DNA from 3 places in the Paenibacillus sp. JNU01 genome. Region 3 is predicted to be linked to each of the others. Evidence: riboswitches for the same ligand, from Rfam matches in the RefSeq annotation. Region 3 holds a riboswitch; each other region holds the start of a gene.

Region 1 (4,217 bases), 2.4 Mb from region 3:
GCGTTAAAGCTCTTATTTAACATCCCCATGTTGTACGGAGTTATCATCACCGCCGTTGATGTACTCCTGATTCTTGTACTGCAAAACAAAGGCTTCCGCGCCTTGGAAACACTCGTCATCGTGCTGATGGCCACCATTGCCCTCTGCTTCGGGATTGACCTGTTCCTGGCAAAACCGGATATGGGCGGTGTTCTCCATGGTTTTGTCCCAAATGTGGAGATCCTGCAGAACCCTGCCATGCTCTATATTGCCATTGGTATTATAGGAGCAACCGTGATGCCGCATAATCTGTATCTGCATTCTTCCATTGTGCAGACGCGTCAGATCGAACAGACACCACAGGGCAAAAAAGAAGCGATTCGTTATTCGACTATGGACTCTACAATCGCGCTAACACTCGCCTTGTTCATCAATGCGGCCATCCTGATTGTATCAGCTGCTGTATTCCATAGTGCCGGCATGACGCAGGTTGCCGAGATCTCCGATGCCTACCACTTGCTTACACCCCTATTAGGGACTACAATCGCAAGTATTCTGTTCGGTGTGGCGCTGTTAGCATCAGGCCAGAATTCCACCCTTACAGGTACACTCGCAGGGCAGATTGTTATGGAAGGTTTCCTCAACATTCGGATTCCGGCTTGGCTGCGCAGACTGGTCACACGTCTGATCGCCATCATCCCGGCAGTAATTGTCACAGCAATTGCAGGAGAACACGGCACAGAAGAACTGCTCATTTTGAGTCAGGTTGTACTGTCTCTTCAATTACCTTTTGCGGTAATCCCTCTGGTCATGTTCACGAGTGATAAAAAAAGCATGGGTGCATTCGCTAACAAATTGTGGCTCAAAATCATCTCATGGGTCATTGCCGCAATTATCGTTGTGTTGAATGTATATCTGATCATTCAGACGATCCGGTTATTCTAATCTCGTCATATCGACTAAACATCAAAAAGGCTGATCAACTCCGGTATTCAATACCAAGTTGATCAGCCTTTATTATTGCAGTACAGCGAGGTGTTTCTTTTTGTAGTAAAACTCCGAGCTCTAACAAATAATCATCTATTCCTGATCCGGCACCAGTAAAGGCAGGAGTTCATCCAATGAATCCACAGTCCAATCCGCGCGTTCGTCATCCGATCGGTCTGGCTGGAATCTTCCGTACCCCTGCATAATTCGAATCGTACGCATGCCCAGCTTCCGGGCAGGAATGATATCGTTATCAATCCGATCCCCGATCATGACGGCTTCCTCCGGTGCACAACCCGCCTGTTTCAGGGCTACAGCGTACAGCTCTGGATCTGGCTTGGACACCCCTTCTTCAGCCGAGCATGCCAGAACATCAACATACTTTCGCAGTCCGTAACTCTCCAGTCTTTCTTCCGTTCCAGGACTCTGATTGGCGATAATGCCAATGCGATAATACCGCGACAACTGCTGAAGAACGGAATCCGCTGAAGGAAAAGGTCGTTCAAGATCTTTTTTAAACTTCAGCTTGTCCTGAATCTGTTTCTGATGTCCTTCATCTTCAATGAATGTGCGAATTGCCACTCTCATGGGCCATTGTTCATATTTCTGATAACAGTTCGCGAACAATTCACGTACCGCCTCAATCTTCACCGGATACCCCAAAGCACCGGCTTCGCGAACGAACTGTCCGATAATATCATCAACCGGGTCCCATTCATCCACTAGCGTATCTCCAACATCAAAAAACAACCACTTCAATCCACCCACATCCGGCACGCCAATTCCTCCTTGTAAGCCACAGGCAATCTAAAAGTTCGTGTTCAAAAAGTCTGGTTTTCAGTATCGAGAAGATGGAATGAAGCTAGAAATGGAGTAGCGGAGCGTAGGGAAAACTACGTGAGCAACGGACATTTCGGCTGAATTTCATATTCGATGCTGATGATGCCGCTAGGCATCCTTCGTAATCAAAAGCGGACTTTTTGAACTACCTTTAAAACCATAAAAAAGAAGACTCACCATCATGCACGAGTCTCCTCAAATTTCCGTTTATCGATACATTCAATTATAACAGGCACCTTACACCTGAGCAATCTCAAGCTATGACATTACCCATTGAGGAGAAAGCCGACTTCCCCATTGAGTGAATATACAATCCGGTCTGCACCCATTCCCCGATAGATCCCCTTCGGATGGCTTTGCTCCGTAATGACGCATAGGGATTTTGATGTCCACGATCGACAGATCTGTAAATAACGACAGGTCAGATTCAGGCTGTTCTCGAAAATAAACACGTTACCAACGCTTGCCTGCGGCAAAAACCATTTTTGAGCTGCAGCCGTATTCATGCGAATGACATGTTCTACTCCGATTCTACGGAGTCTGCGCTCTTCCCCTGCACTGTTGGTTAGAACGGCAAACGGCATTTTTTTGTACATCAGCAATTTGATAAATTTGCGTCCTGCTTCATTAGGAGCAGTCACTAAGATCATCTCAGTATCCATCATTCGTTCCTCCCTTGGCGTGAAAAGACAACAAAAAAGAAGCGTGGGGGACCAAGGCCTCCCGAACGCTTCTTAAAGAATCCATGGCGAAATCGCCATGAACCAGCGTACGGCTTGTTGCCTCTCCCTTTAACGCTTACGAGGTTAGCTGACGGATTCGGGCGCGAGAGTCGCCCTATTTCCGGCTGTCACCGGAAAATTCACCCCATGAATGCCTACTGTCCTGGACAGCGCATTCCGTTGGTTCCCCCGTTTCCCACTCATGAATGAATGGAAACTCAGCGATTAAAACATCGTTCGTATATCTTAAGTTAAGATTGAGCGATATTATCGTTTGTTTCGTTTTTCAGGTACAATTTAGTTTTAAATTGAAATTACGATATGAATCATACACCCGTGCCATGGCGGTGTAAAGTCCGGACAGATCACCGAATCGGCAGATTTTCGCCATTATTCATATATAATAACGCTTACAATACGGTTATACGCTATCCACCTCGTCAAGGCTATCTAATTCTCACTCTCGCGTAAATCACTTCGCAATTCATTCACGCATTCTGCACAACTTGCCAGTTTTGATTCTTTTAACACCATATTAGTTTTGCATTATTTAATTGTAACCAATATAATGAAAGGTATCAGATGATATCATGGAGGCGATTGAGATGACAGTCTACGATTACAAAGTGAATACCCTTCGCGGTCAAGAAGTTGAAATGTCCGACTACCGTGATAAAGTGTTACTGATTGTGAATACGGCAAGCTCATGCGGACTTACACCTCAATTCAAAGGTCTGCAAGAACTGCAAGACAAGTTCCAGGATGCGCCATTTGAAGTCCTTGGATTTCCAAGCAACCAGTTTGCCCAGGAAAAAGGTTCTTCCGACGATATCGCGGAGTTCTGTCAGATGAATTATGGCGTGAGCTTCCCTATGTTTGAGAAAATTGATGTGAATGGCTCAAGTGCTCACCCGCTCTTCCAACACCTTAGCAAAGAAGCACCCGGCCTGCTCGGCTCCAAAGCAATCAAATGGAATTTCACCAAATTCCTTGTGGATCAGAACGGACAGGTAGTTAAACGTTATGCTCCCAAAACAACACCTGACAAGATTGAAGAAGATATCAAGAACTTGCTGCAAAAATAGTACATCGGCCACCCTTAGCCGGAAGGTAGAGCACCATTACCCCCGGTAATGGATGGCCTTTTTTCAACTTCTGGTACCAGACTGTTCAAAAAGGCAAAAAAAGAAGCTTTCCATTAATGGAAAGCTTCTTCTTCATCGTTCATATGATGCGGTCGAGAGGACTCGAACCTCCACGGGCATACGCCCACTACCCCCTCAAGATAGCGTGTCTGCCATTCCACCACGACCGCATGTCGTAAATAATCGGCAACAGAATTGATTATACAGGGTTCTGAAATAAAAGTAAAGTATTTTTTAAACCTTCTTTTTTAGCTAGGCATTTTCCTCAAAAAACGCATATTCTCGTCATGTTTACCCATGAACTGCATATTATTAGATTTGATCCCCTCTTTTTCGGTAAGAGCCGATCTTGTTGATTCATTTATATATAGTCCTTCCTTATATATAGTCCTCCCTGAACTCCGTCACATAAATAACATAATAAGTTATATAAAATGACACAAATATTAAATATCAGAATCTATTCATTAAATTTAACGGATACTATTGACAAAAAGCGGACGTTTATGGGATGATAACTATCATATAATTCGGATTTTCAAAC
Region 2 (4,217 bases), 1.7 Mb from region 3:
GCGGGGCCTCGCTTACCGTATCCAATGGAGCCTTCACGGCACAACTCCCCGCTCAGAGCGTAACAACATTTGTTGCCAACATTACTGGTGGGAATAACGGTGGAAATACAGGCAGCGGCACTACTTATGAAGCAGAGACCGGAACAACACTTACGGAAGCTGCCATTGAAACGATCTACCCCGGTTACACAGGCTCCGGGTATGTCAACTTCAATGCAATGACTGGTTCAACCATTCAATGGAACGCTATTAACAATACGATTACTGGCACCAAAAATGTAAAGTTTCGTTATGCGCTGGAAAGTGGAACACGTAACCTCGACATTTTTGTTAACGGAACCAAAGTTATCAGCAATGAGCCCTTTCCAGCAACGGGAAGCTGGTCCACTTGGGTTGAAAAAACAATACAAGTTCCCATGAACACCGGGACCAATACCTTGAAAGTGGTTACAACGGGAACGGAAGGACCGAATATTGACAGCATTAATGTTACCGCAGCACAATAAAACATTCCGTATAGTTGATGTTAGGATAATATCAAAAAATGCAAACAAAAAAAGACTCCTCATGCGTTAGCTTGAGGAGTCTTTTTATTCGATGCGGTCGAGAGGACTCGAACCTCCACGGGGGGTTAGCCCACACGGACCTGAACCGTGCGCGTCTGCCAATTCCGCCACGACCGCATATTATATCTCCGTGATTAATCTCGGCGACAAGAAATAATATATCATGCCCAATCTATCATGTCAACACTGAAAATAATAACATGAAAGCCCGAACCAGACATGCTTGTCCATTCGGGCTTTACCTTCAACTAATCATTTGGTTCATCAAAAAGGAGTCATACTACAGCTTGGAAGGCCAATTGCCATACCAGGCATAACCGCCTCTTCTTTCTTTATCAATGTCACTCAATTTGTATTTAACTACCCCGTCTCGTCCAATGAAAATGGGTCTATCCGTTCCTATTTCATAGAAGCGTGCCCAGATCGGTGCTGCTTTGGAATCAGCGATAATCTTGCTATCACCATTTGCCCTTTCATACTTGTAACCCGTAATTTTCACCTTGTTAAACCAGTCCTCTGCTCCTTTAATGGATGCGGTAATTTTAGCGGTAGCAGGCCTTGTTTTCAGAAATTTAACAATCGTTACACTCTCTCCAGCTGTCAGCGATGGTACTTCGTAGATTCTTGCGCTCGCTGGTTTAAGGGAACTGGAATCATGTTGTTGTCCCCATGCTGTAAGCTTCCCGCCTGAGACGACCTGAGTATTCAGAATCGCCTCCACACCTTTGGCAACTGAATTTTTACTGCGATTAGCAAGTGTACTGTCGATAAATGAGAAATCACCTTTGCGTGTTGCTACTTCATCGAGCATGATCATTACATTAATCATTGCATCATCATTGTAGGTAATATGCTTGTGATATCCAGAGCTTTGGTAGACTTGTGGCCATCCGCCGTTTGAATACTGCATATTGATCAAAAAGTTGATTCCTTTGATTGCAGCTGTGGAGTAGCGTGGATCATTCGTCTTTTTAAATTCCTTCGCCAATCTTCTAATTTCTGAATATGTAGCCTTGTTGTCAATCGTGGACTTCGCCCACTCTCCACTTGTTTGTTTATAATCTTTTCTCCAACCTCCATCCGGCAGTTGGTTCTTCAAAATATCTGAAATACTCGCTGTAGTACCCGATGCATCAGCAGCAGATACCGTCCCTACAGGTAGAACTGCAATTCCAACTGTTGAGAACACCATGGCGCATGCCAGGACAAAAGTAACTATTTTCTTTGCTTTCAAATGTAACACTCTCCCATGTTCATTGTAATAACATCCACAATTCTACCTTACCTATAATGCCCGTCCTTAAACCTCCTTAATTTAAATATATAACATAATAAAATCTATTTTTATCCAATATGTGGATTGGATAATCAGATGATATGCAAAAAATCAATTATTGTCAATATATGCAACTTAATGAATATAATCTCTTAAATTCTACATAACGGATAGTTCTTTTAACTCATGACAAACTTATTTATTTATCCAATTTCGTCTCAAACGAATCAATAATGACGTTTTTGTCATCAATGATACCCAAACTTGACGCCTTCTTTCATATAAAATCGTTAATTCCGCTAACATTGAGGTATTACGAAGGGGTTTAAAAGGGTTTGACAATTACGCATTTATGCAATATAGTTTCAAATAGTTACAAAAACTTAATTATTCATTGCCGAGTTTCAGGTTTGAAAACGGGGGAACCATTTTGGGTGAATTATTCTTATACATAGGAAATATAGGGAACCTTCTACCGAACCCTTAGCTAACTCCGTAGGCATCGAAGGGAGAACATTGATTTTGAAAAAACTGATTATCTCCATTTTTGGAGCGGCTGTACTATTTACATCCGGGGCAACAAGCACAGAGGCAAGCAGTATTAACTCCGTAGTGAACAACATGACAGGTATTCCTTACAAGTGGGGTGGCACGACTCTGGCCGGGTTCGACTGTTCCGGGTTTATGAGATATATTTTCAATAAATACAGCATTGAATTGCCACGTACTTCGCAACAGCAAGCCAAAGCAGGTACTCCAGTAGCCAAGAGCAATGTTCGGACAGGTGATCTGGTGTTCTTTAACACAACAGGCAAAGGCATTTCACATACAGGTGTTTATATCGGCGGCGGACAATTTGCACATGCATCCAGCAGCAAAGGGGTAAGCATCACCAAAATGAGCAATCCTTATTTCAATGATCGTTACGTAACAGCACGTCGGGTAACTGGACAGTTTATGTACGATAAAATGTTAGGGAAAATGTAGGTATAATATCAAAGAGGAGGCTCCGGATCAACCGGAACCTCCTCTTTTGTTTGATTTCCTCTTTAGGAGGACAGTCCTTGGACTACCTCCATCTTACACTTAATGCAGCGCCTTCTGCACTCGCATCGCGCCTTGGGACAGGGCATGTCCGCCTCCTACAGCTCCGGCCACAGCAACGGTCTCCATAATCTCCTGATCTGTAGCGCCCTTGGCACGTGCTTCTTCTACATGATAGAAGGTACATACCTCATTGTTGGCGAACAAGCCAATACCAAGCGCGATGAGCTGTTTGGTCTTCGCATCAATCGCCCCAGGTTGGAAGCATTCTCCGGTAAACTCATGATACGACTTCACCACACCTGGCAGCACATCACTTAATGCTCCAATCTGATCCTTGTAGGCATGAACTTTATCATTCATCAATGTCATGTCTTGCAGCACACCCTCTCGGCTATAGTTACAGAATTTCTTCACTGTACCTATCTTCTCTCACGAGTGAGTCAATTATGCCAAGAAATCATGGTAATTCCAAACATTTGTACGCTCATACTTCTGACATAATGATCGTTGTTACTCACCAAGTGGACTTTGCCGGGGTTCGCTGAACAACTGATAGCGGTAACCACGATCCAACTTGACGACACGTCGATTCTGACGACGGATAAGTACCTGCTCGCCATCCCAGGCAACGACAATCCCGGTTACATCGTTCGATTCCAGCTCGTCCCGTACTACTCTGACTTTCTCACCTGACAGACGCAGGGCGTCCAATTCTGTATCACTAATCATGTTCATGGCTCCTATATTCCAAATTTATTTACAAAAAGAGACCTAAATGAAAAGTCATTTAGGTCTCACGTGACTGTATTGGACTGTCATGTCATTCGAAATTATGTCCCGACTGAAAGTTACCGCTGCGCGTGCTCTTTGCTGTCGTTCTTCTCGAACCAAAAATCAAGCACTTTGGCGGACATCACACGTTCTTCAAGGTACTCCACTTGATGCGGTGTAAATTGTTCTTTCCAAGAGAAGGACAACTCTTCGCATAAGCCTACAATTGTCAGTAATTCTGACCAGGCAACATAGCGTTTGTACCAGAAAAATTGAGGATGTTCAATCATATAGGGATAAAGGTCATCGAATTCCGTATGTTTACAATCCAGGGCACGTTCAAAATGAACTTTCGATTCCGCCAGCTTATCATTAAAGAATTGTTCTGTTGCCGGTTGGTTCCCCATGGTGTTGCCTCCTCTCCCTAACATAACCCCATTATAAATGAAATTAGCGGCCATGCAAAGGCATAGTTCAAAAAATAGGCCCTATTCCTTTAAAATGTCACATTTCGTTATCGTCAAATTGTACCGTCCCATCGTTCAGGGAACGAATGC
Region 3 (4,217 bases):
ATCGTTTATCCTTGCTCAGATGATCCTCCATTAGCCTCTCTGCAGTCTGCACGATTTCATCGATCTGCATCCGTGTAATGGAATCAAAATGGATACCCATAATTACCGTAACGGTCATTTTTAATTGTTGGGCAGCCTTTCGGGCAAGCCGCTCACACAGTTCTTGTTCCTTATGTCCCGGAATATGGACTGTCGTGCCGCTGACCCGCTCATCTTCCACATAGAACGTGGCTACAGCGCCAATATGAGCTTTTCCTCCCGTAACGAGAAAAACCTTATCCTCTCCTGCTTCAATCACCTGTAAACGTATCGATTTCAAATCATATGTACTCATGGCTATTCCACCGCTCCTTTTCTATATGTTATATATGGAGGAATTATGGCTGTCATGAGTTAAATCAGCAATGAAACTTCTCACACTGCGCATATTTTCTCAAGTCCACGGGCATACCATAGAGAACGTCATTTTGGAAAAGGAGGCTGTTATTATGCGCGTACGCCTCATTATGCTGATGGTTATCGTTGTTTTTCTAGGCGGATATCAAGCACCATCAGCTTCATCACGGGATGCTTCAGACCCGCCAAGTGAATCGGTATCCAATACTGATTCCGTGGAAGAAGAACAATTAACATTGGGACAGTTACGTCAGAAATATGCCGATACGTTCAAAACTAATGGTCCTTCAACTAAACAGGTTGCGTTAACATTTGATGATGTGCCCGATCCACGGTTTACTCCGCAGGTGTTGGATCTGTTGAAAAAGTATAAAGTCAGAGCTACGTTTTTCATCGTTGGTAGTCGTGCTGAGAAGCACCCCGATTTGGTAAAAAGGATTGTTAAGGAAGGGCACATCGTTGGCAATCACAGCTACAATCATCCGGAGTTCAGTAAGCTGTCGATGAATGCCTTCCGCAAACAAATTTTACATACCGGGGATATCATTCGCCATTTGGCGGGATATACGCCCAAGATGATTCGACCTCCGTATGGAGACATTAATGAAGAACAGCTGCAATGGGCTGCCAGACAACATTATAGTATTGTGAACTGGAACGTTGACTCTCTGGACTGGAAAGGTCTTTCCAAGGAAAAGGTGAAAGATAACATCCTGTCTGCTGTAAAACCTGGCTCCATCGTTCTACAACATGCAGGAGGCGGTGTTGGATCGAATCTGAATGGCACGATTGAGGCTTTGCCTGAAATTATTGAGGAACTGCGTAACCGGGGATATGAACTGGTCACCTTGGACGAAATGCTGGGATTACCGAAGGCGAAAGAATAGAATAACCGTGTTAGGTAATCATGGAAATATTAAAAGGGTGCTGTTCAATCGCAAGTTAGCGACTGGCAGACACCCTGTTTGAATTCAGTTTAAATGAAATTTACGCTCTACTTCAGAATGTACAGCTCGATATCCTGAAAACCAAATGTGCTTACCGACTGTTTGCTACCAGGGATAAAGATATCAATCCGGTGACCCTTGATTGCACCGCCCACATCACGTGCTGTAGCCACAAAAGCCTGTTTTGGCAATCCTGGATGGCTGTGACCCGTTACCAGTACTTTGGTTCCAAGAGGAATGACACTAGGATCTACTGCAATCGTACCCAGTTCAAGGTCATTTCCGAAATAATCGACCGCACCCCATCCTCCATTTTCAGACGGATCTGCAGAGTATGCTGTTGCTTTCACGTTCACAGTTTTACTGTAATCAAATGTTTTACCCCACGCTTGAACCACTTTGTTATCTGTGTTAACGTCCAAGCTTGCTGTCGTAACCGTTTTGGCTTGGGTCTTGCTCTCCGTCGCCGCGGCAGCTACATTGTTTGCCTTACCGGGAATCGTAATTTTCAAACCACCATAAATGTTGTAAGGCGAAATGTCATTGTTTGCTTTAACTAACGTGTTCATTGATACTCCGTATTGTTTCGATAAGGTGTAGAAGGTATCCCCCTCTTTGGCCACATGAACTGAATCGGCGTGAGCCGGAACGGCTTGAATGAGCATTGCTGTTGTCATTAATGCTACTGCTGTTTTGGCTATACGTTTCTTGTTAATCATGGTCTTCCTCCCTCATTGTGCCTGCGAAGTTAGTTGTCGGATTCGGATGAGGAGCCCACCCTATAGGTCCATCATTACATTTGAAACGATATGTACCCCTAATTCACCCCAAGCAGTGTGCTGTAGATCTTCCCCCTGCACTATCTGCATCGTTACATCCCCCGCACTCCCTGTCCGGAAGTTTCGGCAGAGTTCAATATATCACAATTTTGTAACCTGAACTTGTAGTAATTCTTACCAAATGGATTCAACATGTATAAGCACGTGTAAGAATATTGAATAATCTAAAAGTGTTTGGGCCAGGTATCCGCTATATATTTGGTAACAGAATAGTTACTTTTTGAATCCCATATGTAATTATTTTCTACAAAAAAATAGCGTTACCGACTCGAAGTCAGTAACGCTATTTAATCGATTCATTTAGAGTACTTTCGCAAGGAAGTCACGTGTACGTGAATTTTTCGGTGCTCCAAACACCTCATCAGGTGTTCCCTCTTCCACAATAACCCCGCCATCCATGAACAGGATACGGTCTCCCACTTCACGTGCAAACCCCATCTCATGCGTTACGATGACCATGGTCATCCCGCCTTCTGCAAGACGTTTCATGACATCCAGAACTTCGCCGACCATCTCGGGGTCCAGTGCCGATGTAGGCTCGTCAAACAGCATGACATGCGGCTGCATGGCCAGTGCTCTAGCAATGGCGATCCGCTGCTTCTGTCCACCGGACAGCTGATTCGGGAATACATCTTTTTTATCGTACAAGCCCACGGTGTTAAGCAGATCAGCAGCAATTTTTTCCGCTTCCAGCGTGGATTGTTTCTTTACTTTGATCGGAGCGATTGTGATGTTTTGTTCTACCGTTTTGTGTGGGAACAGGTTGAAATGTTGAAACACCATACCCATTTTCTCACGAGTTGCGTTAATGTTGTGCTTCGGATCGGTGATTGACACGCCTTCAAAATCAATCTCTCCCGAGGTAGGTTGTTCCAGCAGGTTCAGACAACGTAAGAATGTACTTTTCCCTGAACCGGAAGGACCGATGACCACGACAACCTCACCTTTGCCAATCGTCACGTTAATGCCCTTAAGCACATCGTTATTTCCATAAGATTTGTGTAATTGTCTAACGTCTATCACTTGCACTCAACTTCCTTTCCAGTCGTCCCAGCAGCTTGGACAAAATGAACGTCATTACAAAGTAGATGGCTGCTGCAATCAAAAATGGACTCAAGCCTTGGTACGTAATGTTTTTGACCACACTTGCCTGATACATAATGTCCACCATACCGATAACGGAGATAATGGAGGATTCTTTGATGATGGTTATGAATTCATTACCGATCGCCGGTAATACAGCTTTGAAGGCTTGCGGTAAAATAATATAACGCATTGCTGCCCCTCTACCCATTCCCAGGGAACGAGCTGCTTCCAACTGACCCCGATCCACACCTTGAATACCTGCACGGAAAATCTCTGCCAGATAAGCACCACTATTAATTGAAAGTGTAATGATACCTGCCTGAAGTGCAGTGAAGTTAATGCCAAAGCTTAGGGAAAAACCATAGTAAATGATCATTAATTGTACCAGCATTGGTGTACCACGGATCACTTCAACGTAAGCAGTACCGATCCACCGCAAAATTGCAGCGTCATGCAAACGGAACAAACAGATGATCAATCCAATAATTACCCCGAAGATAACCCCAAGTGCAGACAATAGAAGTGTGTAGCCTATACCTGTAGCATAGAAACTTTTGTACTGCCAGAATACTTGGAAAATATTTTGTGATTTGTTTGCTTTGTCCGCCATCAAGAGGCTGGCGTCCGTCACCATCTGATTGATTTTATCTTCGCTTTTCAATCGCTCCAGTGTTCCATTTACGGCTGCTAGCAGCTCGGTATTGCCTTTACGAATCCCGATTGCCGCTTCTGCTTGCTCTTCGTCCGGAACAGCAGCAGCAAGTCCAATGATATCGTCCAGATAACCTGCAGCCACGGTATCTTCTACGATTGCCGCGTCAATACGTTTGGTTTGCAGTTGAAGCACGATATCCGAGATTTTATCAAGCGCAGTAAGCTTCGCTCCTGGAATACTCTGTCCGATCGTTTCCTGAATGGAGCCTTTCTGAACGCCAATCTTCGCATTTTC

The links. A riboswitch is a leader RNA that binds a small molecule or an ion and turns the genes downstream of it on or off. The one in region 3 is predicted to bind cyclic di-AMP.
Region 1: it holds a riboswitch for cyclic di-AMP, as region 3 does, so the genes downstream of both, NLBNIHML_RS24510 (HAD family hydrolase) here and NLBNIHML_RS04615 (3D domain-containing protein) in region 3, are expected to answer to the same signal.
Region 2: it holds a riboswitch for cyclic di-AMP, as region 3 does, so the genes downstream of both, NLBNIHML_RS27770 (C40 family peptidase) here and NLBNIHML_RS04615 (3D domain-containing protein) in region 3, are expected to answer to the same signal.

Annotation. Positions count from the first base shown of each region.
Region 1 is NZ_CP169723.1:5,641,360-5,645,576, reverse strand. Features, by position in the region: gene NLBNIHML_RS24520 (Nramp family divalent metal transporter) at 1-924, shown strand, start outside; gene NLBNIHML_RS24515 (HAD family hydrolase) at 1,060-1,743, opposite strand; gene NLBNIHML_RS24510 (HAD family hydrolase) at 2,073-2,471, opposite strand; cyclic di-AMP (ydaO/yuaA leader) riboswitch at 2,587-2,762, opposite strand; gene NLBNIHML_RS24505 (glutathione peroxidase) at 3,134-3,613, shown strand; tRNA gene NLBNIHML_RS24500 (tRNA-Leu) at 3,761-3,843, opposite strand.
Region 2 is NZ_CP169723.1:6,301,380-6,305,596, reverse strand. Features, by position in the region: partial or broken gene xynC (glucuronoarabinoxylan endo-1,4-beta-xylanase XynC) at 1-80, shown strand, start outside; gene NLBNIHML_RS27785 (carbohydrate-binding protein) at 81-506, shown strand; tRNA gene NLBNIHML_RS27780 (tRNA-Leu) at 599-683, opposite strand; gene pelA (pectate lyase) at 847-1,809, opposite strand; cyclic di-AMP (ydaO/yuaA leader) riboswitch at 2,228-2,359, shown strand; gene NLBNIHML_RS27770 (C40 family peptidase) at 2,365-2,829, shown strand; gene NLBNIHML_RS27765 (carboxymuconolactone decarboxylase family protein) at 2,929-3,258, opposite strand; gene NLBNIHML_RS27760 (hypothetical protein) at 3,400-3,618, opposite strand; gene NLBNIHML_RS27755 (hypothetical protein) at 3,738-4,067, opposite strand; gene NLBNIHML_RS27750 (xanthine phosphoribosyltransferase) at 4,165-4,217, opposite strand, start outside.
Region 3 is NZ_CP169723.1:1,123,880-1,128,096, forward strand. Features, by position in the region: gene lpdD (prenylated flavin chaperone LpdD) at 1-334, opposite strand, end outside; gene NLBNIHML_RS04610 (polysaccharide deacetylase family protein) at 489-1,283, shown strand; gene NLBNIHML_RS04615 (3D domain-containing protein) at 1,391-2,062, opposite strand; cyclic di-AMP (ydaO/yuaA leader) riboswitch at 2,065-2,261, opposite strand; gene NLBNIHML_RS04620 (amino acid ABC transporter ATP-binding protein) at 2,483-3,205, opposite strand; gene NLBNIHML_RS04625 (ABC transporter substrate-binding protein/permease) at 3,192-4,217, opposite strand, start outside.